4 regions of the Vibrio sp. THAF190c genome follow, and region 1 is predicted to be linked to each of the others. Evidence: predicted binding sites of a transcription regulator. Region 1 holds the regulator's gene; each other region holds the start of a gene.
What was found. Region 1 encodes MetJ, which represses methionine synthesis genes. Its sites were predicted from a motif close to TTAGACNTNTANANGTCTAA; they were not measured.
Positions count from the first base shown of each region.

Region 2: the regulator MetJ is predicted to act here: its motif matches at 3,413-3,432, upstream of metK (methionine adenosyltransferase).
Region 3: the regulator MetJ is predicted to act here: its motif matches at 2,096-2,115, upstream of metE (5-methyltetrahydropteroyltriglutamate--homocysteine S-methyltransferase).
Region 4: the regulator MetJ is predicted to act here: its motif matches at 2,761-2,780, upstream of metN (methionine ABC transporter ATP-binding protein MetN).

Region 1 is NZ_CP045338.1:3,034,938-3,040,821, reverse strand. Features, by position in the region: gene priA (primosomal protein N') at 1-686, opposite strand, end outside; gene rpmE (50S ribosomal protein L31) at 1,010-1,228, shown strand; gene FIV04_RS13760 (malic enzyme-like NAD(P)-binding protein) at 1,437-2,723, shown strand; gene metJ (met regulon transcriptional regulator MetJ) at 2,904-3,224, opposite strand; gene FIV04_RS13750 (O-succinylhomoserine (thiol)-lyase) at 3,434-4,618, shown strand; gene FIV04_RS13745 (bifunctional aspartate kinase/homoserine dehydrogenase II) at 4,618-5,884, shown strand, end outside.
Region 2 is NZ_CP045338.1:2,836,758-2,842,641, reverse strand. Features, by position in the region: gene FIV04_RS12695 (endonuclease) at 1-342, opposite strand, end outside; gene FIV04_RS12690 (SprT family zinc-dependent metalloprotease) at 433-936, opposite strand; gene FIV04_RS12685 (DUF2189 domain-containing protein) at 1,014-1,811, opposite strand; gene metK (methionine adenosyltransferase) at 2,168-3,322, opposite strand; gene tkt (transketolase) at 3,671-5,665, shown strand; gene FIV04_RS12670 (hypothetical protein) at 5,758-5,884, opposite strand, start outside.
Region 3 is NZ_CP045338.1:1,244,983-1,250,866, reverse strand. Features, by position in the region: gene metE (5-methyltetrahydropteroyltriglutamate--homocysteine S-methyltransferase) at 1-1,919, opposite strand, end outside; gene FIV04_RS05670 (LysR substrate-binding domain-containing protein) at 2,189-3,100, shown strand; gene FIV04_RS05665 (DUF4250 domain-containing protein) at 3,233-3,433, opposite strand; gene FIV04_RS05660 (hypothetical protein) at 3,595-4,275, opposite strand; gene FIV04_RS05655 (YgiQ family radical SAM protein) at 4,522-5,884, shown strand, end outside.
Region 4 is NZ_CP045338.1:2,537,781-2,543,664, forward strand. Features, by position in the region: gene treB (PTS trehalose transporter subunit IIBC) at 1-504, opposite strand, end outside; gene treR (trehalose operon repressor TreR) at 698-1,642, opposite strand; gene FIV04_RS11320 (MliC family protein) at 1,720-2,058, opposite strand; gene gmhB (D-glycero-beta-D-manno-heptose 1,7-bisphosphate 7-phosphatase) at 2,108-2,659, opposite strand; gene metN (methionine ABC transporter ATP-binding protein MetN) at 2,876-3,910, shown strand; gene FIV04_RS11335 (methionine ABC transporter permease) at 3,900-4,577, shown strand; gene metQ (methionine ABC transporter substrate-binding lipoprotein MetQ) at 4,603-5,412, shown strand; gene FIV04_RS11345 (carbohydrate porin) at 5,506-5,884, opposite strand, start outside.

The sequences.
Region 1 (5,884 bases):
CCCGAACCCGTAACACCTTCTAATAGGAAACAGCCAAAGTCGGTTTGGCTATTGACCGTGGCAATCGCGATCGCCTGCTCTTCGTTGAGCTTTGGCTTGTCTTGGTCGTTTTCAAGGTCGCTTGGCCATGCATAACGTGTCGGTTTTTTCTCGCGGGACTCTATCCAACCTTTCTCTTCAAGGGTTTTGAGTACTGAGCTTGAGATCTCTTGGTCAATAAACTCTTGATGCGGTACTGGGCCATTTTCAAGCAAGTGCATCACTTTGGCCTGTTTGACTGCGCGTCCAAAGCCTTGCATCAACTGATCTTTACCCTGTGATGTGATTTGCCACTCGACCAGTGTCGCGAAGTCTGCAGGTTTTCCTTTACGCAATGCGCTTGGCAGGGCGTTAGCAAAGGTTTCGCCCAATGGGTATTGATAGAACTGGCTGCACCATACTAACAAGGAGTATACCGAGTCAGGCCATACAGGTTGATTGTCGAGTAGGGCTTTAATAGGTTTAAGCTTGTCGAATTCAAACTCAGACTCATTGACCAGTGCAGTGACAATGCCAGTCAGAGTCTGGCGGCCAAAAGGAACCGAGACGCGCCCACCAATGATAGGAAACAAATGACCTGGGATTTTGTAGTCAAACTGTCTATCTAAAGGGACTGGCAGAGCCACTCGGGCAATCGTTGGACGCATAAATTCGCTTGTTAATTCTGGAGAGTGCAGGGCGACCAGTCTAAAGGATAAGGACGCTAAATTCGAGAAGCAGTTTGTTTGCCAAAGTCGGTGATGGAGTTATGCAAAGCATAAAAAGGCAATAAAAGAAGAAATCATGCAATAGTGGCGAAAAAATCATCCAAACTGGTTGATCCTGCCTCACAGATTCATTACTATACGGCGCCTTAAAGGTATGGCTTCATCACGTTTTCGTGAGATGCGGTGTCTTTAATCTATTTTTTAACAACGTGTGGTGTCCGGCTTAGAATCGGATGGCGACACGGCCTAATTGAGGTTTTCCCATGAAAGTTGGTATCCACCCAGAATACAAAGCTGTAACAGCTACTTGCTCTTGCGGCAACACATTTGAATTCAACTCTACTCTAGGTAAAGATTCTATCCACCTAGACGTATGTGACAAATGTCACCCATTCTACACTGGTAAGCAACGTATCGTTGATACAGGCGGCCGTGTAGATCGCTTCAACAAGCGTTTCGGTGCTCTATCTAGCAAGAAGTAATTCTCGCTTAGTAGATATGAAAAAGGACACTTCGGTGTCCTTTTTTGTTATCTGGCGTTTAGTAATTTCAACTGGGCACTGGTCTTATTAGTAGTGAATTCTCGTTTTTTAATGAGACAGGGGGCTTTACCACCTAGGAACTTTGAAGTACATCCATTAATATAAAATGGATTCCCCCAAATAATAATATTCTAGGAAACCTACACCCATGTCTGATGACACTCTCCAAGCTCAATCTGAAGAACTATCACCTCAAGAACAATTCCGTCAGCAAGCTCTTGATTATCATGAGTTCCCAATTCCTGGCAAAATTGCCGTTGAACTGACAAAGTCTGCAAATTCTGCAGAAGATCTGGCCCTTGCTTACAGCCCAGGTGTGGCTGAGCCAGTTCGTGAAATCGCACAGAACGTGGATAACGTTTATAAGTACACAGGTAAAGGCAACATGGTTGCAGTTATCTCTAACGGTACAGCGATTCTTGGCCTAGGTAACCTAGGTCCTATTGCTTCTAAACCAGTAATGGAAGGTAAAGCGCTACTGTTTAAGCGTTTTGCAGGTTTAGATTCTATCGATATTGAAGTAAAACACCGCACAATCGATGAGTTCGTAGATACAGTAGCGAACATTGCCGATACATTCGGTGGCATCAACCTAGAAGACATCAAAGCACCAGACTGTTTTGAAATTGAACGCCGCCTAATCGAGCGTTGTGATGTTCCTGTATTCCACGATGACCAGCATGGTACTGCGATCGTAACAGCTGCGGGTATGCTGAACGCGATTGAGCTTCAAGGTAAGAAGCTGGAAGAGTGTAAGATTGTTTGTTTGGGTGCAGGTGCAGCGGCAGTTGCATGTATGGAACTGCTGATCAAGTGTGGCGCACAGCGTGAGAAGATCTACATGCTGGACCGTAAAGGTGTGATTCACACTCGTCGTGACGATCTGAACGAATACAAGCAGCTGTTCGCGAACAACACTGACAAGCGTACTCTAGAAGACGTGATTGAAGGTGCAGACCTATTCCTAGGTGTATCGGGTCCTAACCTGCTACCAGCAGAATCACTGAAGTTGATGGCTGACAAGCCGATCGTATTCGCGTGTTCTAACCCAGATCCAGAGATCAAGCCAGAGCTTGCTCACGAAGTTCGTAGCGACCTTATCATGGGTACTGGCCGTAGTGATTACCCGAACCAAGTAAACAACGTTCTGTGTTTCCCATTCATCTTCCGTGGTGCTCTTGATGTTCGTGCAAGCGAAATCAACGATGCAATGAAGCTAGCGGCAGTGGAAGCGATTCGTGAACTTGCGAAAGAAGAAGTACCTGCAGACGTACTAAAAGCAGCAGGTGCTGATGCACTTGAGTTTGGTAAAGGCTACATCATTCCTAAGCCAATGGACCCACGTCTATTGCCTCGCGTGGCAAAAGCAGTTGCTCAGGCAGCGGTTGATTCTGGTGTGGCTCGTATTGAGATGCCAGCAAACTACATGGCGTAGAAGCATATGGCATAGAGACTGGATGGCGTAATCGTCATTTAGTAGAGCGAAGAGAATAATAAAAAACCGACTCATCTGGAGTCGGTTTTTTTATGCCTGAAATTCATCCTGGATGATTTCGGCAATCAATATGGCTCAGCTAAAGCGAATCAAATGTTGAAGGTAGTGACTGAGTTATGATTATTCTTCGTCAAACGCTTCGAACTCGATACCCATCTCTGTCATCAGCTTTTTCACTTCAGCTGGGATATCGTCTGGGCGGTCTTTACGCAGGTCTTCATCTGTTGGTAGAGGCTGGCCAGTATATGCATGCAGAAAGGCTTCACATAGCAGCTCACTGTTTGTTGCATGGCGTAGGTTGTTAATCTGGCGGCGGGTACGCTCGTCAGTTAGAACCTTTAACACTTTTAGAGGGATAGAAACTGTAATTTTCTTTACTTGTTCGCTTTTCTTTCCATGCTCAGCATATGGGCTTATGTATTCACCATTCCAGTCGGCCATTGCGTACCTTCATCACTTTAGTTGTTAGATTAAATTAATAGGGATGATTTTAGCGGGATTTACCGCCATAAGCAAAGACATATAGACGTCTAGAAGTGTTGACGTCTCATTCTTATGAAAGTAAAGTGAATAACATATATCTAACACAGCCGCAAAACCCCGACAAGCCGCTGTGATTCTCAGACGCCAAAACCTGTAAGGAAACACCTATGAGCAGCCGGAAACCAGCAACCATCGCCGTACGTACTGGTATCGAGTCAGACACTCAACATCATGCCGTTGTTCCACCAATTTATCTGTCGACTAACTACGGTTTTCCCGCTTTTGGTGAAGTGCCTAAGTATGATTACACTCGCTCAGGTAACCCAAACCGTGGCTTGCTAGAAACAGCCCTGTTTGAATTGGAGTCTGGTAAGGGGGCAGTTGTGACCAACTGTGGTACTTCTGCATTAAACCTTTGGGTTTCCGCTTTCCTTGGTAGCGATGATCTGATCGTGGCACCACACGACTGCTACGGTGGTACTTATCGTCTTTTCAATACACGCTCAAAAAAGGGTGACTTTAAGGTTCTGTTTGTCGATCAATCGGATCAAGCCGCATTCGATGCAGCGATCGCACTCAAGCCTAAATTGATCTTGCTGGAAACGCCATCAAACCCATTGGTGCGTGTCGTCGACATTGAAGAAACCTGCCGCAAGGCAAAAGAGGCGGGTGCGCTGGTGGCGGTGGATAACACCTTTTTGACTCCTGTGTTCCAAAAGCCTCTAGAGCTTGGTGCTGACTTTGTTATCCACTCAACGACTAAGTACATCAATGGTCACTCAGATGTGATTGGCGGCGTAGTGATTACTAAAACCGAAGAGCACGCTGAAGAGCTGGCTTGGTGGGGTAACTGTATTGGTGCAACGGGGACACCATTTGATAGCTACATGACGCTACGTGGTATTCGTACACTAGGTGCGCGTATGCGTGTTCATGAAGAGAGCTCTCGTGAGATTCTAACGGCGCTACAGAAACAACCATTAGTTGATACCATTTATCACCCGAGTCTGCCTGAGCATCCGGGTCATGAGATTGCTAAGAAGCAGCAGTCTGGTTTTGGGTCTATGCTGAGTTTTGAATTTGCAGGTTCTTTCGAGGCTCTTAAGCACTTTGTTGGTGAGCTAGAGCTGTTCTCATTGGCAGAATCGCTTGGCGGTGTTGAGAGCTTAATTTGTCACCCTGCTTCAATGACACACCGTGCAATGGGTGAAGAGGCTCTAGCGGAAGCGGGTGTATCTCATCAGCTGCTAAGACTGTCGGTAGGCCTTGAAGATGCAGAAGACCTAATTGCTGACCTTGAACAAGCGTTTGCTAAAGCACAGCAGTTCATCGATAACGGGGAGAGCAACTAATGGCTAACTTTCGCCAATTGCATAAATTTGGTGGTAGCAGTTTGGCAAACCCTGAGTGCTATCAGCGTGTAGTGAGTATTCTCAAAGAGTACTCTAGTGAAACAGATTTGGTAGTGGTGTCTGCGGCAGGCAAAACCACAAACCGATTGATCGAATTTTTAGAAGCGCTGGAGAAAGATGGACGCTTGGCTCATGAGTGTCTGCAATCTTTGCGTCAGTTCCAACTAGAGCTGGTTTCAGAACTATTAGAGGGCGAAGTAGCAGAGCAGTTAACTGCAACCCTACAACGAGAGTTTACAGCTTTAGGTGAGTTAACCGCACCATTGAATGAAGCACAAAAAGCGTCTGTGTTAGGCCATGGTGAAGTGTGGTCGTCCCGCTTACTAGCGGCGCTTTTATGTCAGAGTGATCTTCAAGCGGTAGCGCAAGATGCGCGTGACTTTCTGCGTGCTGAAGCGGGTGCTCAGCCAGAGGTGGATCGCGCTCGCTCATACGCATTGATTAAAGAGTCTCTCGCCCAACACGCTCATTGTCGCGTAGTGATTACCGGATTTATGGCACAAAACAGTGTCGGTGAAACGGTGCTTTTAGGTCGTAATGGCTCAGACTATTCCGCAACCGTAATTGGTGCATTAGCGGAAGTCGATCGTGTGACTATCTGGAGTGATGTGGCCGGTGTGTATAGTGCTGACCCTAGGTTGGTTTCTGATGCATGTCTGTTGCCTTTGCTACGTCTAGATGAGGCGAGTGAACTTGCACGTCTGGCGGCACCTGTGCTTCACAGTCGTACTCTACAACCTGTCGCGCAGAGTGCGATGGATCTTAGCCTACGCTGCAGCTATCAGCCTGAGTCTGGCTCTACTCAGATTGAACGTGTATTGGCGTCGGGACGCGGTGCAAAGATCATCACGTCTTTAGATGATGTACTACTGATTCAGCTTACCTTTGGTCATGGCCATGACTTTGAGCGCCTTGAGAGTGAGGTGCTTGAGGGGCTTAAGCGCGCTCAGCTCGAGCCACTGGCTTACGAGCTGCAAGCGGACCAAAACTGTTTGCGTCTCGCCTACACTGAAGAGATTGCGGGTGGAGCGCTTGAATATCTGCAAGATCATGCGATTGAAGCGGAAATCAAACTTAAAGAGGGTTACTCACTGGTTGCTGCGGTAGGTGCTGGTGTGACTAAGAACCCGAATCACTGCTACGGTTTCTACCAACAGCTAAAGAGCGCACCGGTTGAGTTTATCTCAGAGTCTCAATCTCGTTTGA
Region 2 (5,884 bases), 200 kb from region 1:
CTTACGACCGCCATTCTGCCAACACTGACGCTGGTGGCCGAATTGCCATGCAGGCACCACATGCTCCCACTCAATGCGAGAAGCTCGCTTCTGCTGTTTTCTGACTTCATAGCCGCAACCTTCAAGGTCAGGGACCCCTTTCTTTTTATCCTTCCAAGTAATGTCACAACCACAATAGAAAGAAGTGGGGTGGTCAAGGTAGATCTTTACGGCTTCCTGTTTTGCTTTGGAAAAAGAGCTTGGCGGCGCGGCGAAAACACTTTGGGTTACCAGTAGGCCAAATAGTATTGAAAAGCAAAAAGACACCAGTAGGCTAAATGCTTTTGAAGGTGATTTTTTCATGCGAAAAGACTGATAAAAGTATGATAATTATCAGTCTAGCACTCAAGTGACACTTTACTCTATTACATTTTATGGCTGGCTTTATTGTGCTTAGCTGAGCTGTTTACCGGTGAAAGTGAGAAGCTGCTTGCACTGCTGACAGCGGTAGCTTGCTTGATTGCGCTGCACTTTATTATGACGACGGATGGTCAGTGGGTAGAGGGTACAGCCGCAGTTGTATTCGAATGTCTTGCCTTGTACTGAGTCCACCGAAAAGCTATGCGTGGTCTTTGCTGGCACCTTGAACACTTGCTCCATTACATACTGCCACTCTTTACCATGAGGCTTAACGCGACCAAAGACTTGATGAGTAATAAGGTGTGCTATCTCATGAGGGATCACTTCCTCAATAAAGGCATCTTGATTTTCATTGAACAGCACCGAATTTAAACGTATTTCATTAAGTTGAAGATAAGCTTTTCCCGCAGCTTTCCCTCGTACTTGATAAGTCAGCTTTGGAATTGGAAATTGGCGAGAGAAGTGCGAGTTTGCAATGTGAATACACTCAGCCAATTTCTTGTTGGCACGATGGTGTAATGGGCTGTAAGACGACAAAAGTGAGACTCCAAACAAAAGGCCTTAGCTTGATGCTAAGGCCTTATCCTATCATTGCTCCCGATGTAGATCAGGTATTACATGTGGTGCTTTTTCTTGATGGTCTCATGGTAGGCGTGCCATGTACCATAGCCGAGTAGCGGCATGGTCACGATCATACCGACACCGTAAGTGGCAAAACCAATTAAGATACCGCCGCAAATGATGGCAGCCCATACTACCATAGCTGGTAGGTTAGATTTCACCGCGTTGAAGCTAGTGAATATCGCACTCATTACGTCAACTCGGCGCTCCATCATTAGTGGAATCGAGAAGGCTGAGATACTAAAAATGAGGCTAGCAATGACAAAGCCGACCACAGAGCCTGTTATCAAGAATGGGGCAAACTCAGCAAGTGGTGCACCTTGCACTGATGGGTATAGAGCATGTAACAGGGCTGCGATTCTCATCCAGAAAATCATCGCTACCATTAGCACAATGGCAAATGCCCATTGGTGAGTTGAGTTGCGAGTGATTGCCTTCATTGAGTGGAATAGACTAGCGTTGTGGCCTTTCTCTCTCTCCCAGCTAGCATCATATAAGCCGAGCGCTAAAAACGGCCCAATCAGCATGTAGACAATCAGACTCGGCATAACCACTAGGTGTGTACCTTGCCACTGAACAAGCTGAACAATCGCCACGGCAGCTGCCATAAAACATAAACCATAGAATGCACTGATCATCGGCATTCGCACTAAATCGTGAAGCGCGAGTGACAGCCAATGAAAGGGCGCAGAAATACTGACTTGGTTACACGGAATAGTGCGAGCGTATTCACTGTCACTCACCCTATTTTTGTCTTTTTTAAAATCGGATGGATTTGCAGTACGAGGCATAACTTCCCCTTAGTTAAAATAACGTCCTAAATTCAACCTCGTATGTCTTCACAGCGGCTGGCAGCGAGTCATCTTGGCTGAGCTGTTATTGAAATATCATGTCCTAGAGAGTTGTCTCGTGTTTCCTAACAGGGTGTAACCTAACCAGTTGTTGCACCAAATGTGAGCTTGATCGCCTAGGAGTACTCTAACTATTGTCACTACTGTCAAAAAACACAAATTATCCGGGGTGTTTTTGAGAGGGGTATAAGAAGAGAAGTGGACGAAATATGGTGGGGTAGTTGAGGTAACTGTATAAAAATAAAGCCCTTACTAACGAGCAAGGGCTTTTGGAAATTTTTTTGCGTAGCGTTAAATTATTTTAGGCCCGCGAAGTCAGCTAGGATTGCTGCTTTGTCTGTTGCTTCCCATGGGAACTCTTCGCGACCGAAGTGGCCGTAAGCTGCCGTCTTCTTATAGATTGGCTGAAGAAGGTTCAGCATCTCTTGAAGGCCGTATGGGCGTAGGTCGAAGTTTTGACGAACTGCTTCAATGATGATGTCATGAGATACTTTCTCAGTACCGAAAGTTTCAACCATGATAGATGTTGGATCAGCAACACCGATAGCGTAAGAAAGTTGGATTTCACAACGGTCTGCCATGCCAGCTGCAACGATGTTTTTAGCAACGTAACGAGCTGCGTAAGCTGCAGAACGGTCAACCTTTGATGGATCTTTACCAGAGAATGCACCACCACCGTGACGAGCTGCGCCGCCGTAGGTATCAACAATGATCTTACGACCAGTTAGACCACAGTCACCCATTGGGCCACCGATTACGAAACGGCCAGTTGGGTTGATGAAGAAGTTAGTGTCTTTGTTAATCCACTCAGAAGGTAGTACTGGCTTGATGATCTCTTCCATTACTGCTTCACGTAGATCAGGAGTTGTTACTGAATCACAGTGTTGCGTTGAAAGAACAACAGCGTCGATACCAACGATCTTGCCTTGGTCGTACTGGAAAGTAACTTGTGATTTCGCATCTGGGCGAAGGAAGTCTAGCTTGCCGCTTTTACGTACTTCAGCTTGTTTTTCAACAAGGCGGTGAGAGTAGGTAATTGGTGCTGGCATTAGGATTTCAGTTTCGTTTGTTGCGTAACCAAACATGATGCCTTGGTCACCTGCACCTTGCTCTTTAGGATCTGCTTTATCAACACCTTGGTTGATGTCTGGAGACTGCTTACCGATAGTGTTTAGTACTGCACAAGAGTCAGCATCAAAGCCCATATCAGAGTGAACGTAACCAATTTCACGAACTGTTTGACGAGTGATCTCTTCGATATCAACCCATGCAGACGTTGTTACTTCACCGCCAACCATAACCATGCCCGTTTTCACGTATGTCTCACAAGCAACACGTGCTTTTGGATCTTGTTCTAAGATGGCATCAAGAACAGCATCAGAGATTTGGTCTGCAATTTTATCTGGATGGCCTTCTGAAACAGATTCAGAAGTGAAAAGGTGTTTAGCCATGAGAGCTCCACTTTTAGTATTAGGTGCAAAGTTTCTATCTGCGTCGCAGCGGGCTGCGCCGAGATTAAATTCAATAAATTCTGTAGGTGTTTCTACATCTAGACGTCTATTCTAATTTTTAACGGTCGAATTACAAGCTCTTTTTTATGATATGTCATAACCAAACGATTGCTTTCTCACTTGTGCTAGTCCGTTAAAAACTAGGGAAATGTTGTAAAAGTGCGAAAACTGACCTTGAAAACCTCAGCAAAACGTTTGCAGTCGCCATAGGCGTTTGAGAGAATAACCGCGCTAATAACTAGCAATTATTTCTCATTTTTCAAATCGCTTATGCACTCAGGAGCAGACATGCCTTCTCGTAAAGATCTCGCAAATGCAATCCGCGCACTTAGTATGGACGGTGTTCAACAAGCTAATTCAGGCCACCCAGGCGCACCTATGGGGATGGCTGACATCGCTGAAGTTCTTTGGCGTGGTCACTTGAACCACAACCCAGCAAATCCAGAGTGGGCAGACCGCGACCGTTTTGTATTGTCAAACGGCCACGGCTCAATGCTAATTTACTCTCTGCTTCACCTAAGCGGTTATGAGCTATCTATCGAAGATCTTAAGAACTTCCGTCAACTGCACTCTAAGACTCCAGGTCACCCAGAGTATGGCTACGCACCAGGTATCGAAACGACAACAGGTCCTCTAGGCCAAGGCATCACTAACGCGGTTGGTATGGCGATGGCTGAGAAAGCACTTGCTGCTCAGTTCAACAAAGAAGGCCACGATATCGTTGACCACTTCACTTATGCATTCATGGGTGATGGCTGTCTGATGGAAGGTATCTCTCACGAAGCATGTTCTCTAGCAGGTACGCTAGGTCTTGGTAAGCTTATCGCTTTCTGGGATGACAACGGCATCTCTATCGATGGTGAAGTTGAAGGTTGGTTCTCTGACGACACGCCTAAGCGTTTTGAAGCATACGGCTGGCACGTAATCCCTGCAGTAGACGGTCACGATATCGAAGCGATCAACGCTGCAATCGAGGCGGCTAAAGCAGACCCTCGTCCTACGCTTATCTGTACTAAAACTATCATCGGTTTTGGTTCTCCTAACAAATCAGGCTCTCACGACTGTCACGGCGCACCACTAGGTCACGACGAGATCGCAGCAACGAAAGAAGCACTAGGCTGGGCTCACGGTCCATTTGAAGTTCCTGCAGACATCTACGCTGAGTGGGATGCAAAAGAAGCAGGTGCTGAGAAAGAAGCGGCTTGGAACGCGAAGTTTGATGCGTACGCAGCGGCTTACCCAGCAGAAGCAGCAGAGCTTAAGCGTCGTCTGAATGGCGAACTACCAGCTGAGTGGGAAGAGAAGGCAAACCAAATCATTGCTGATCTTCAAGCAAACCCTGCTGATATCGCATCACGTAAAGCATCTCAAAACGCACTAGAAGCGTTTGGTCAAATGCTTCCAGAATTTATGGGCGGCTCTGCTGACCTAGCACCTTCGAACCTAACTATGTGGTCTGGTTCTAAGTCTCTAGAAGCAAATGACTTCTCTGGTAACTACATCCACTACGGTGTACGTGAATTCGGTATGACAGCTATAATGAACGGTATCGCACTACACAGTGGTTTCGTTCCTTACGGCGCAACCTTCCTAATGTTCATGGAATACGCTCGTAACGCAATGCGTATGGCTGCTCTGATGAAAGTTCAGAACATCCAAGTTTACACACACGATTCTATCGGTCTTGGCGAAGATGGCCCAACTCACCAACCAGTTGAGCAAATGGCATCACTACGTCTAACACCGAACATGAGCACATGGCGTCCATGTGACCAGGTTGAGTCTGCAGTGGCTTGGAAACTGGCTATCGAGCGTAAAGACGCACCAACGTCTCTAATCTTCTCTCGTCAAAACCTTGCACAGCAACCTCGTGATGCAGAGCAAGTAGCGAACATCGCAAAAGGTGCTTACATCCTGAAAGACTGTGAAGGTAAGCCAGAGCTTATCCTTATCGCAACGGGTTCTGAGGTTGAGCTAGCAGTAGAAGCTGCCGCGCAACTAACGGCTGAAGGCAAAAAAGTACGCGTTGTTTCAATGCCATCTACTGATGCATTCGACAAGCAAGACGCAGCGTACCGCGAAGAAGTTCTACCATCAGACGTAACAGCACGTATCGCTATCGAAGCGGGTATTGCTGACTTCTGGTATAAGTACGTTGGCTTCGACGGTCGCATCATCGGTATGACAACATTCGGTGAATCTGCACCAGCTGGCGAACTATTCAAGATGTTCGGCTTTACTACTGAAAACGTAGTAAGCACAGCTCAAGAGCTTCTAGCTTAATGTGAGTTATCCACGAAGGCCTTATGCTGAAGTGAAAATAGAAAACCGAGCTTTGATAGCTCGGTTTTTTTATTGATTGCAACGAAAGCAGGTTACTCGAACTCACTTCCCCAGTTATCCAGCTCTTTAGTCCCACATACTTTGCATGTCACGTAGCGATCCATGTTGTAGTAGTGACCACCATTGATAATAGCGTGGGCAAACAATTTTACTTTGCCG
Region 3 (5,884 bases), 1.5 Mb from region 1:
GAGACTTTAAACGCATCCACAGCCCACTCTAAATACTCCGCATGATCAGCTTTCTTCAAAGGCAACCCTTCACGGATTGCAGGTTCATCAATCTGGATGATATTGATACCCGCATCTTGCAAATCAGACACCTCATCACGCAGTGCAAACGCCAACTGGTTAGCAATCTCTTTACGGGAAATATCTTCACGAGGAAAAGTCCAACACAAGATTGTCACAGGCCCGGTCAACATGCCTTTCATCTGCTTTGAAGTCAGCGACTGGGCGTAAGTCGACCACTCAACGGTGATTGATTTTTCTCGCTCAATATCAGCAACAACGATGGCTGGCTTCACGCAGCGAGAGCCGTAACTTTGAACCCAACCGAATTTGGTGGTTTGAAAGCCAGCTAGATTTTCAGCGAAGTACTCCACCATGTCATTACGTTCTGCTTCGCCGTGAACAAGCACATCAAGATCAAGCGCTTCTTGGCGTTTAACGGCATCTGCAATGTGCCCTTTTAGCGCTTGTTTGTATTCACTTTCATTCAGTTTTCCTGCGCGATAAGCACTGCGTTGAACTCGTATTTCTCCAGTTTGCGGGAAAGAACCTATCGTTGTTGTCGGTAACAATGGTAAACCTAGTACTTCAGACTGGTGAACCGCACGCTCTGCATAAGGTGCACTTCGCTCACCAATTGCTTTCGTCAGTGTTTTCAATCTCGCTTGAACATGTGGCTTATTCACGTGAGTCGCTTGCTTACGCGCTTCAATCGGTAAGCTGTAAGTTTCACAGGCTAATATCGCTTTCTGATTGCCATCTAACGCGGCACCTAACAAGCTCACTTCAGTCACTTTTTGCTTGGCGAACGCGAACCAACTCTTCACCTCTTCAGTTAATGTCTCTTCAAGCTCTAAGTCGACCGGGCTGTGCAGTAGAGAACAAGAGCTTGCCACCCACAGCCGCTCTCCTAACGACTCTTTGATAGGTTGCAGCGATGCCAATTGCGCAGCTAAATCAGCGCGCCATACGTTGCGCCCATTAATGACACCCGCAGAAAGCACCCAATCTTGAGGTAACTTTTCAACCACGTCGTTCAACTGCTGAGAAGCAGCAGCCAAATCAATATGCAGGCCGTTTACCGGAAGGTCGATAATCTTATCTAGCGTATCGCTCACGGAATCAAAGTAGGTCGTTAGCAGCAGCTTTACATCGCCCTGAATCACTTGGTAAGCAAGCTTGAATGAGTCTGCCCATTTGGTTTCTAACTCCAAGGCAAGAATCGGCTCATCAATCTGTACCCACTCGACGCCTAACTTCGCTAACTTCGCCAGAATTCCCTGGTATGTGGTTAGCAAGCGAGGCAACAAACTCAAACGATCAAACCCCTCTTCCACTTCCTTACCTAGGTAAAGGTATGACAATGGCCCTAGCAATACTGGTTTCACTTTATGGCCCGCCTTGATCGCTTGATTAACCTCATCAAATAGTTGCGGCCAACTGACCTCAAAAGAGTCGTCCTTGCTGAACTCAGGCACAATGTAGTGATAATTGGTGTTAAACCATTTGGTCATGTCTGATGCCGCGGCACCACCTTGGTCATGATTATGATTTGAACCACAGCAACTGCTCTGAGACTGACCGCGACCAACACGGAACAGCGTATCCAAATCAGGGAAACCTTGATCATGACGCTTTGGCACATGACCAAGAAGCAACGTAGTAGTAAGAACGTGATCGTACCAAGCGAAATCGCCAGCCGTGACAAAACTTAAATTGGCGTCCGATTGAACTTGCCAATTACGTTCGCGCAACTGACTGCCGACAGCCTTGAGTTCCGTTTGATCGATTTCCCCACGCCAATACTTTTCCAAAGCGAACTTGAGTTCTCGTTTTTCGCCAATACGTGGGTAGCCTAAAATATGAGTCGTTGTTGTCATGAGCCTATTCCTTAATCACTATTTTAAATCCGGTCAGACGCTGAATAATTTCGATAAAGGCGTCTGGATGGCTAAACTATCTCGCCAAACGTCTTTGTGAACAATCTCCAAATATTCAACTTGTTTATTAGAAAACCTCATGTTCATTAATTCACACATGAGAAAACCGATAACATTTAGACGTCCAGATGTTTACACATCCACAAAAACGACGTAGGGTAGTTATTAAGAAATATTGAACATCAGCTTAGGAACTATGAGGATTACTCATGATAGAGCTCAAACATCTGCGAACATTGACCACATTGCGTGATAGTGGCTCTTTAACAGCGACCGCGACATCACTGCACCTGACGCAATCTGCGTTATCGCATCAATTGAAAGATCTTGAGGCTCGCGTGGGTGGGCAGCTTTTTCTGCGTAAAACTCGCCCAGTGAAGTTCACCTCCGAGGGTGAGATACTGCTCAGACTGGCCGATGAAGTGTTACCGAAACTGGCAAAGGCAGAGAATGAGCTGGCCAGTCTTAAGGAAGATGTTAACGGCAGGCTCCATATGGCGATTGAGTGCCACTCCTGTTTTCAATGGTTAATGCCAGCACTTAAAGAGTATCAAGTGACTTGGCCAAGCGTGACCCTCGACTTCTCATCTGGCTTTGGTTTCGAGCCTTTACCGGCATTGATGGCAGGAGAACTGGATCTAGTAATCACCTCCGATATCCAGCCTAGATCTGAAGTTCACTATGAGCCGCTGTTCGATTTTGAGATGCGTCTGATCACAGCAATTAACTGTCCCCTTGCTGAGAAAAAAGCAATTCAACCAGAAGACTTGGTCGATCTAACGATGCTCTCCTACCCTGTTCAGAAGCAGCGCCTGGATGTGGTAAAGCACTTTCTTCAACCTGCGGGGATCGAACCTAAGAAATGGAAACAGGCTGACAATACATTGATGCTTGTACAAATGGTATCTGCAGGATTAGGTGTGGCAGCACTACCGAATTGGGCAATCAGCGAGTTTTCAAGACAAGGATTGATTGCTAGCAAACCGCTCGGGAAAGGGCTATCTCGACGCTTGTTTGCAGCGGTAAGAAATTCAGACAAAGACAAACGCTACTTACAAGCCTTCTTCAGCACTGCAAGACAACAAAGTAAGAGTCACCTCGATGGAATCAAAGTCGTCTAACCATATAAGCCTTATTTTTATAAATGACGCAGTTTAAAAGTTCCAAAAAATAACAAAGCCACAGACTGATCATCTGTGGCTTTTTAAGCTCTTTAAACTGATACCATGTTAAACCACTACCGTGCCATGCAGTTATCTCGGATAAGATTTGAATTGATTGGTCAATGGATCGTATTGGTAGCCGAGCATATCCAGTTTGCCCACCACGCTTTCGATATCCATTTCATACATGCTGACAAGCTCTTCAAAACTATCACATTCAAGGCGTAACTTTTCGTTGACGATCCCTAATAGAATAATGCTATCTAGGCTTTTGACGTTGCTTAAATCCATCTCGTACTCCTTACGAACACATCGACTGATTTAAGTTTAGAACGACAATGGTAAACCCGCTTATTAACAGATCACATTTCTCGCTCAATCAAAGAACAATTCGCAACTTTCTAAAGTTCCCAAATTGTTGTAGAGCCTAAATTGCTGAAGTTCATAAATTGCTAAAGCGCCCAGATTGGCTCTAAGCCCACAACCGACGCGATCAGCATCAGCAAGGCAACAGCAAGCTGAATTTTTTCAGGTGTTTTCGCGAACAACAGATGCCAACACCAAACCACAATGGATGAAATCAACAGGGCAAAGCTGAACAGTAGCGACGGCACCATAGGTTCCAATACTGCTTCAGAAAGCGAATAAACACCAAGCACAGTAGCCAGCACCACCAGCATACCACTCAAGATACCAGCAACCGGCAAAATACGATGGAATGCCTCAAGGCGTGTTCGTGCAATCGTCAGCAATAGATGAGAGAAGGCGCTACCTAGTAGAACTGTAAGAAGCAGAGATGAGATTAGACCAACTAATGTTGCCTTTTCGCTCGCTTGAATACCCACATAAGAGAGTGCCAAGCCACAAGCCAGATACATCACCCAGATAGGGCCAGTATCACGAGTCTTCTTAGTCTGAACTTGAGAGAAGAAATAGAAGATGGCAAATACCACTAAGAAAGCTTCGACCTTGAGTGATGCAACCGCCAACCAAAGTACGCCAATTGCTGGCAATACCTTATGAATACGACCACGCTGGCCTGGGCAGATATCCCCTTTAACTAAGATCAGCGTAAGGACGAGTTGTGCACCCAATAACATAGGCGCAAGTTGAAGTAATACAGATTCGATCATTGGGATCTACTTATATGGACTTATTTTCGCAGAATGATATCAAAAACTGCTTGGAACACTAATCAAAATCATCAATTTGCTCACTGTCTCGTATCCTTGGTCTATGCTCTTTCCAAGAATCTCCTCCCAACATAGCAATACATGGCTAATTGGGGGAAAGACACTAGAACTATCAGGGGCATGTTCTACTGGCTAGTCAGGGCGCATGCCGCTATAATTCCCGCCTCAAAAATCAGAGGTCGAAATATGTACAGCGATATCACTCCTATTCATGAACACAAAAAATACTGGGCCGAATGCTACGGCACAGCTCCCTTTTTACCAACCAGTAGAAAGGAAATGGATGCTCTTGGATGGGACAGCTGCGACATTATAATCGTAACGGGCGACGCTTATGTCGATCACCCTAGCTTTGGTATGGCGATCATCGGCCGTTTGCTTGAAGCACAAGGCTTTCGCGTAGGTATTATTGCTCAACCAAAATGGGACAATAAAGATGCCTTCATGAAGCTAGGCAAACCAAACCTATTCTTCGGCATTACTGCGGGCAACATGGACTCCATGATCAACCGTTACACCTCTGATCGTAAGTTACGTCATGATGATGCTTACACGCCAAATAACGAAGGTGGCAAGCGTCCTGACCGTGCAACACTGGTTTACTCGCAGCGTTGTCGTGAAGCATACAAAGGCACGCCGATTGTTCTAGGTGGCATCGAAGCAAGTCTTCGCCGCGTGGCTCACTACGATTACTGGTCTGACAAAGTTCGTCGTTCTGTTCTTTTCGATGCAAAAGCAGACATCCTTCTATTTGGTAACGCAGAGCGCGCATTGGTTGAAGTTGCACACCGCCTAGCCGATGGCGAAGAGATCGCGAATATGACCAACATTCGTGGTACTGCTGTCAACTTACCTGCAGCACCAGAAGGTTACAAGATCATCGACTCTTCTCGTATCGAAAAACCAAACAAAGCCTACGTACCGGTTAACCCATACGAGGTTGAAACCCAGTGCGATACGAAGAAAGACGAAGAGCCAAAAGCGCAGCCGATTACGATCCGCCCTTCTCGCCATGATGCGAAAACAACAGCGGTTCGTATCCCTGCGTTTGAAAAGCTAAACAATGACCGCATTCTTTACGCTCACGCGAGCCGTATTCTGCACTTAGAGACAAACCCATACTCTGGTCGAGCTCTGATTCAACGTCACGGTGATCGCGAACTTTGGGTAAACCAAGCGCCAATCCCTCTCACAACAGAGGAGATGGACTACGTATTTGGCCTTGCATACAAGCGTGTCCCTCACCCTATGTACGGCAAAGCGAAGATTCCTGCTTACGACATGATCAAAACGTCAGTCAACATCATGCGTGGCTGTTTCGGTGGTTGTTCTTTCTGTTCAATTACCGAGCACGAAGGTCGAATCATCCAAAACCGCTCAAAAGAGTCTATCTTGGATGAAATCGAAGACATTAAAGAGAAAGTACCTGGCTTTACGGGCACTATCTCTGACTTGGGTGGCCCAACCGCGAACATGTACCGTCTAGGTTGTTCGGACCCGAAAGCGGAAGTGAACTGTCGTCGTCCATCATGTGTGTTCCCTAAGATCT
Region 4 (5,884 bases), 500 kb from region 1:
GAAGAAGATCGCTTCACCAATCAGCCATAGGAAGGAGTGAACCGTAGCCCAAAACTGGCTAAGCTCAACCAAAGTCTTACCATCGAACATACGAATGTCGCCGATGACATTACGAAAGCCAAGGATAAGACCACCAGTGATAATGGCAGGAAGCAGCGGTACAAAGATTTCGGCAAGGTGTGAAATACCGCGCTCTAGCACATTCATGTTTTGACGAGCTGCCAACTTCGCCTCATCTTTCGACGATTCCTGTTTGCCGGTCTGCTCAATGAGTAGCTTGTAGACCTCATCGACCTCAGTACCAACCACAACTTGGAATTGACCTGCGTTGGTAAAACACCCTTTTACTAAGCTCAGTTTTTCCAACTCAACTTTGTCTGCTTTATCTGTGTCGTTCAACACAAAACGTAAGCGAGTTAAACAGTGGCTAACGCTTGCGATATTGTCACTACCACCCACTAACTCAATAAGACGCGTAATGTCTTGCTTCGCTATCTTACTCATACTACCCCACCCTGGTTCTCTTCGTTCTACACTCAAATTCAGATGAATTTGTTATTCATGGGAACATTCCCATAGATTGGTAAGTATAATGCCTGCATGATTATAAAATTAAAATGGGAACAGTCCCATTAATTGAATAAGATCACACTCTTCAGTTTAGTAAATAGACCTAGTTCACCCTAGAAATAAGGGGTTAAACAATGGGTTTTTGGGTGTGATGAGAGATAGGTGTTTGGCCAAGTAATTGAGATATCAATAATTTAGCAGCCAAAGCACCCGCCGATTGATAACCCGGATCAATACTAAATACACGTGGGAATAAAAATGAAAGTAGATCGTTGCCACCGACCCCGGTGACCACTACATCTTCACGTTGCAACTCTTGCAGACGCTTGATCACGCCAAGTGCCAATGTATCACTAGCACAAGCAATCGCTTGAGTCGTAGAGGTAAGCACTTGATCAACCAATTGGTAAGCACTCTCATGGTGTAGAGCACCAGTCTGGTAATTCGGCTCAATGTTGTTTTCACCACACCAGTTAAGGTAGGCATTCAGACGCAGTTCACCGGTCGATTTATCACTAGGGTCAACACCAATAAAGCCAATGTCTGATAAACCCTGATCTTTCAAATGCGCGAGAGCAGTACCAATCACCTGCTGGTTATCGTAGTTAATCGAGGTGACGTTCTCGGTATCTAATGCAATAACAACCGCGCGATGTTCCCAAGATTCAATGGCTTCAATATCACAATCGGTAAAACCAAACACAATAATGCCATCGACATTACGCTGCTTAAGAACCTGAAGGTGCTCATTGGCTTTCTCGCGATCGAACAAACTCTCCATGATCACCACATCGTAGCCAGCTCGATACAGCTCCTCGAGCATGGTACTTACGGCTTTATTCTCTGAAGGGGAATCCAGACGAGAGATGATCACGCCAACCACTTTTTGGCTGCCGCCACGCATCGATTGTGCAGATTTAGAGGGAGTATAACCCGACTCCTGAATCACTCTCTCTACTCTTTCACGCGTTTCTGGCTTTACTTTAGGATCATTAGTGAGAACACGAGAAACCGTTGATTTGCCAACACCTGAAAGCTTTGCGATATCGAGTATAGTGAGTTTTTTTTGCATGGAGTCTTACATAGTTGTTTAGATAAAAAACGACAAGTGACTGCTTTTAAAGCCGCTTGTCGTCATGGAGTAGTAAATTATTGAATACGGCAATTACGGTAAATAACTCGCCCTAGCTCAAGTCTGGCGTGCTCGCCTTTAGTAAACAGGGTAATACCGTTCATCAGTTCCGTGGTACCGTCATCAAGAATATACTTAGTACCAGAAGCTGCAACCACTTGTTTGAGTCGGTATTGGTTGTCAGGAAGTCGCAGTACCGCTTGCTCATCACCGTAAGCGACATCAAACGTTCGCTCAGATTCACACTGATAAGTCATGTATTCACCACTAGAGATATCTTTCTCAACCACTGCAGATTGAGAACATCCCATCAATGCGGCCAACGTAAAGGCACAAACTGTAAACTGTCTCTTCATAAACATCCCTTTCGATTAAAAGAACAACCCAATCACTGTTGTTGTTGAATTAACGCTTCAGGTAAGCAGGCACGTCTGCAATGCTATCGAGGACCACGCTCGCTAAGGCTTCACCTTTTTCTGTTACTGGTTTACCAGTTCTGACGAGCACCTTAGTGCCAACACCCGCAGCTTCTGCTGCCATCATATCTTCCGCTTTGTCGCCAATCATCACTGACTTCGCCATATCGATCTTCAAGAAGTCGCGCGCAGAAATGAACATTCCAGGCTTTGGCTTACGACAATCGCAGTCTTGCTTATATTCGCCAATACCGTGCTCTGCATGATGTGGACAGTAGTAAATACCGTCAAGCTCGACGCCATTGTCAACAAAGTTCCAATCCATCCATTGAGTTAACGATAGAAAGCGGTCTTCGCTAAACATACCGCGAGCGATACCCGATTGGTTGGTGACCAATACTAAAAGGTACCCCATGTCCTTGAAGGCTTTTGCCGCTTCAAAGACGCCGTCGATATACTCGAAATCATGCTCATCATGCACGTAACCGTGGTCTACGTTAATTACGCCATCACGATCTAAAAATACAGCCGGTTTTGACAAAATTTGGTTCTCAATCAACTCTCTATTAATCACTAATTATTGCACGCTTTAGTAGCTTCATCACCTGCTAATTACAGAGCTCGATATAGATATTTTTACGTTTAGACGTCTAGACGTAAAAATATCTATTGACTTAGATCACGTTACGCCATAGCATCGTCTGTAAATCGAACGAACTATCAACATATTATTCTGTTCACCGTTACAGGTTTATTTATGATTAAAGTGAATCAAGTCAACAAGGTTTTCTATCAAGGCACTAAAGAAATCAATGCCTTAATAGACATTAACCTTCACATCCCTCAAGGTCAGATCTTTGGCGTTATCGGCTCATCAGGTGCAGGTAAAAGTACACTGATCCGCTGCGTAAACATGCTAGAAGCACCAACCTCAGGTGAAGTGATTGTTGATGGCGTAGACCTCACAAAGCTAAGCAAATCAGAGCTGAGTGAAGCGCGACGCAATATCGGTATGATTTTCCAACACTTTAACCTGCTTTCTTCTCGTACCGTGTTCAATAATGTTGCACTGCCGCTAGAACTTGCTGGTACAGATAAGGCAATCATCGAAGAGAAAGTAAGCCAACTGCTTGAACTTGTTGGCCTTGCAGATAAGCGCGACAGCTACCCATCAAACCTAAGTGGTGGTCAAAAGCAGCGTGTTGCGATTGCTCGTGCACTGGCGTCTGACCCTAAAGTGCTACTGTGTGATGAAGCGACCAGCGCACTAGACCCGGCTACGACTCAATCTATCCTTGAGCTACTTAAAGAGATCAACCGCAAGCTAAACATCACAATGCTATTGATTACGCACGAGATGGACGTAGTAAAGAGCATCTGTCATGAAGTCGCGATCATCGGCGGTGGTGAATTGGTAGAAAAAGGCACTGTTGGCGACATCTTTGCGCACCCTAAAACAGAGCTGGCGCATCAATTTATTCGTTCAACACTCGACCTTTCTATTCCAGAAGATTACGAAGCGAGATTACAAACGACACGCGTTGAAGGTAGCTACCCTCTGGTTCGTCTTGAGTTTACTGGTGCAACCGTTGATGCACCGCTGATGACTCAAATCGCTCGTAAGTTCAACATCGACGTTAGCATCTTAAGCTCTGACCTCGATTACGCCGGTGGCGTGAAGTTCGGCATGATGGTCGCAGAACTTTTCGGCACAGAAGCAGACGACAACGCAGCAATCGAATTCCTACGTGAACACAATGTAAAAGTAGAGGTACTTGGCTATGTCCTTTAATGAGATCACAGATTGGTTGAGCCTAAACGGAAACCTACTACTTGGCGCAACTTGGGAAACGCTATACATGGTAGCCATTGCTGGCATCGTGGGCTTTGCTGTGGGTATTCCACTGGGCGTTATTCTGCACACCACTAAAAAAGGTGGCTTGCTAGAAAACACTAAGCTAAACAAAATTCTTGGCGCGATAGTGAACGTGGGCCGTTCTGTCCCTTTCCTAGTATTGATGGTCGCTATCATCCCACTAACTAAGCTACTGATCGGTACCTTTATCGGTACAACAGCAGCGATTGTTCCTCTAACTATTGGCGCAATCCCATTTGTGGCTCGTCTTATTGAAGGTGCGCTGCTGGAAGTCCCAACTGGGCTTGTTGAAGCAGCACAATCTATGGGCGCAACGCCAACGCAGATCATCACAAAAGTTCTGCTACCAGAGGCGTTACCCACTATTATCAATTCAGTAACCATCACACTAGTGACCCTAGTGAGCTACTCTGCAATGGCAGGTACCGTGGGCGGTGGTGGTCTTGGTGACGTAGCGATTCGCTATGGTTTCCACCGCTATGATGTAACGATTATGGCTGTCACGGTTGTGATGCTGATTGTTCTAGTTCAAATCATTCAATCCATTGGTGACTCGATTGTTCGCCGTGTTGATCACAGATAAAAAGATGTATTAAAAGGAGATTATTATGAAATTCAGCCTAAAAAGTTTACTTGCTATCGCAGCAGCGGCATCAGCACTAGTGCTATCTGGTTGTGGCGAGAAAGAGATCGACACATCAAAAGTTAAAGTCGGCGTTATGGCAGGTGCAGAAGCTCAAGTAGCAGAAGTAGCAGCTAAAGTTGCAAAAGAGAAGTTTGGTCTAGACGTTGAGCTAGTAACGTTCACTGATTACGTAACACCAAACGCAGCACTGGATGATGGTTCAATCGACATCAACGCATTCCAGCACAAGCCGTACCTAGATCAGCAAGTTGCTGACCGTGGCTACAAGCTAACTATTGCGGGCAATACATTTGTTTACCCAATCGCGGGTTACTCTAAGCAAGTAACTTCTGTTGACCAAATTGAAGACGGTGCACGTATCGCGGTACCAAACGATCCAACAAACCTAGGTCGTTCTCTACTGCTTCTTGAGCAACAAGGTCTACTAGAACTACGTGATGGTGTTGGCCTTCTAGCAACTGTTCGTGACATCGTAGGTAACCCAAAGAACCTAACTATCGTTGAACTAGACGCAGCACAACTTCCACGTTCACTGGATGACGTAGCGCTATCTATCATCAACACAACTTACGCAAGCTCTATCAACCTAACTCCACAAAAAGATGGCGTTTTCGTTGAAGATAAAGAGTCTCCATACGTAAACCTAATCGTTTCACGTGAAGAGAACCTAAACGCAGAAAACGTACAAAACTTCGTTAAAGCTTACCAAACTGAAGAAGTGTACAACGCAGCGTCTGACATCTTCCAAGGTGGCGTAGTAAAAGGTTGGTAATCCACTCTTTTAGTTCACCTCAATAATGAAGGGCTGACATCATGTCAGCCCTTTTCTTTGCCCGATATTTTACGAGTAGCTATATGGTGTGAATTACCACCAAGCTTCTACCTGCATACCCAGGCTCACTTCACTGTTCTCGCCAGTACCGAATGCATCGTCATTCTCCGCATCATGGATGTAGGTTGCGAAGATACGGAACTCAGGACGCGCCCAGAAACCCGTTTTAGGAACCCAAGCCTGTGCCACTGTAAATTTACCGCCGGCACCATCTTGGTTATTAATTTTCTCAACGAAGCCACCTAGCTCCAGAACGGTACGCATTTTCTCATCCCACTTGTACAGCGGTCGAATAACGGCACTGAAAGACTCATCTTTGGTATTGTTAGCACCTACATCCGTCGCGTAGGCATAGCGAACCGTGTGACCAAATTCGATGTTATCGCCAATTGAAACCACACCCCAGTTGATC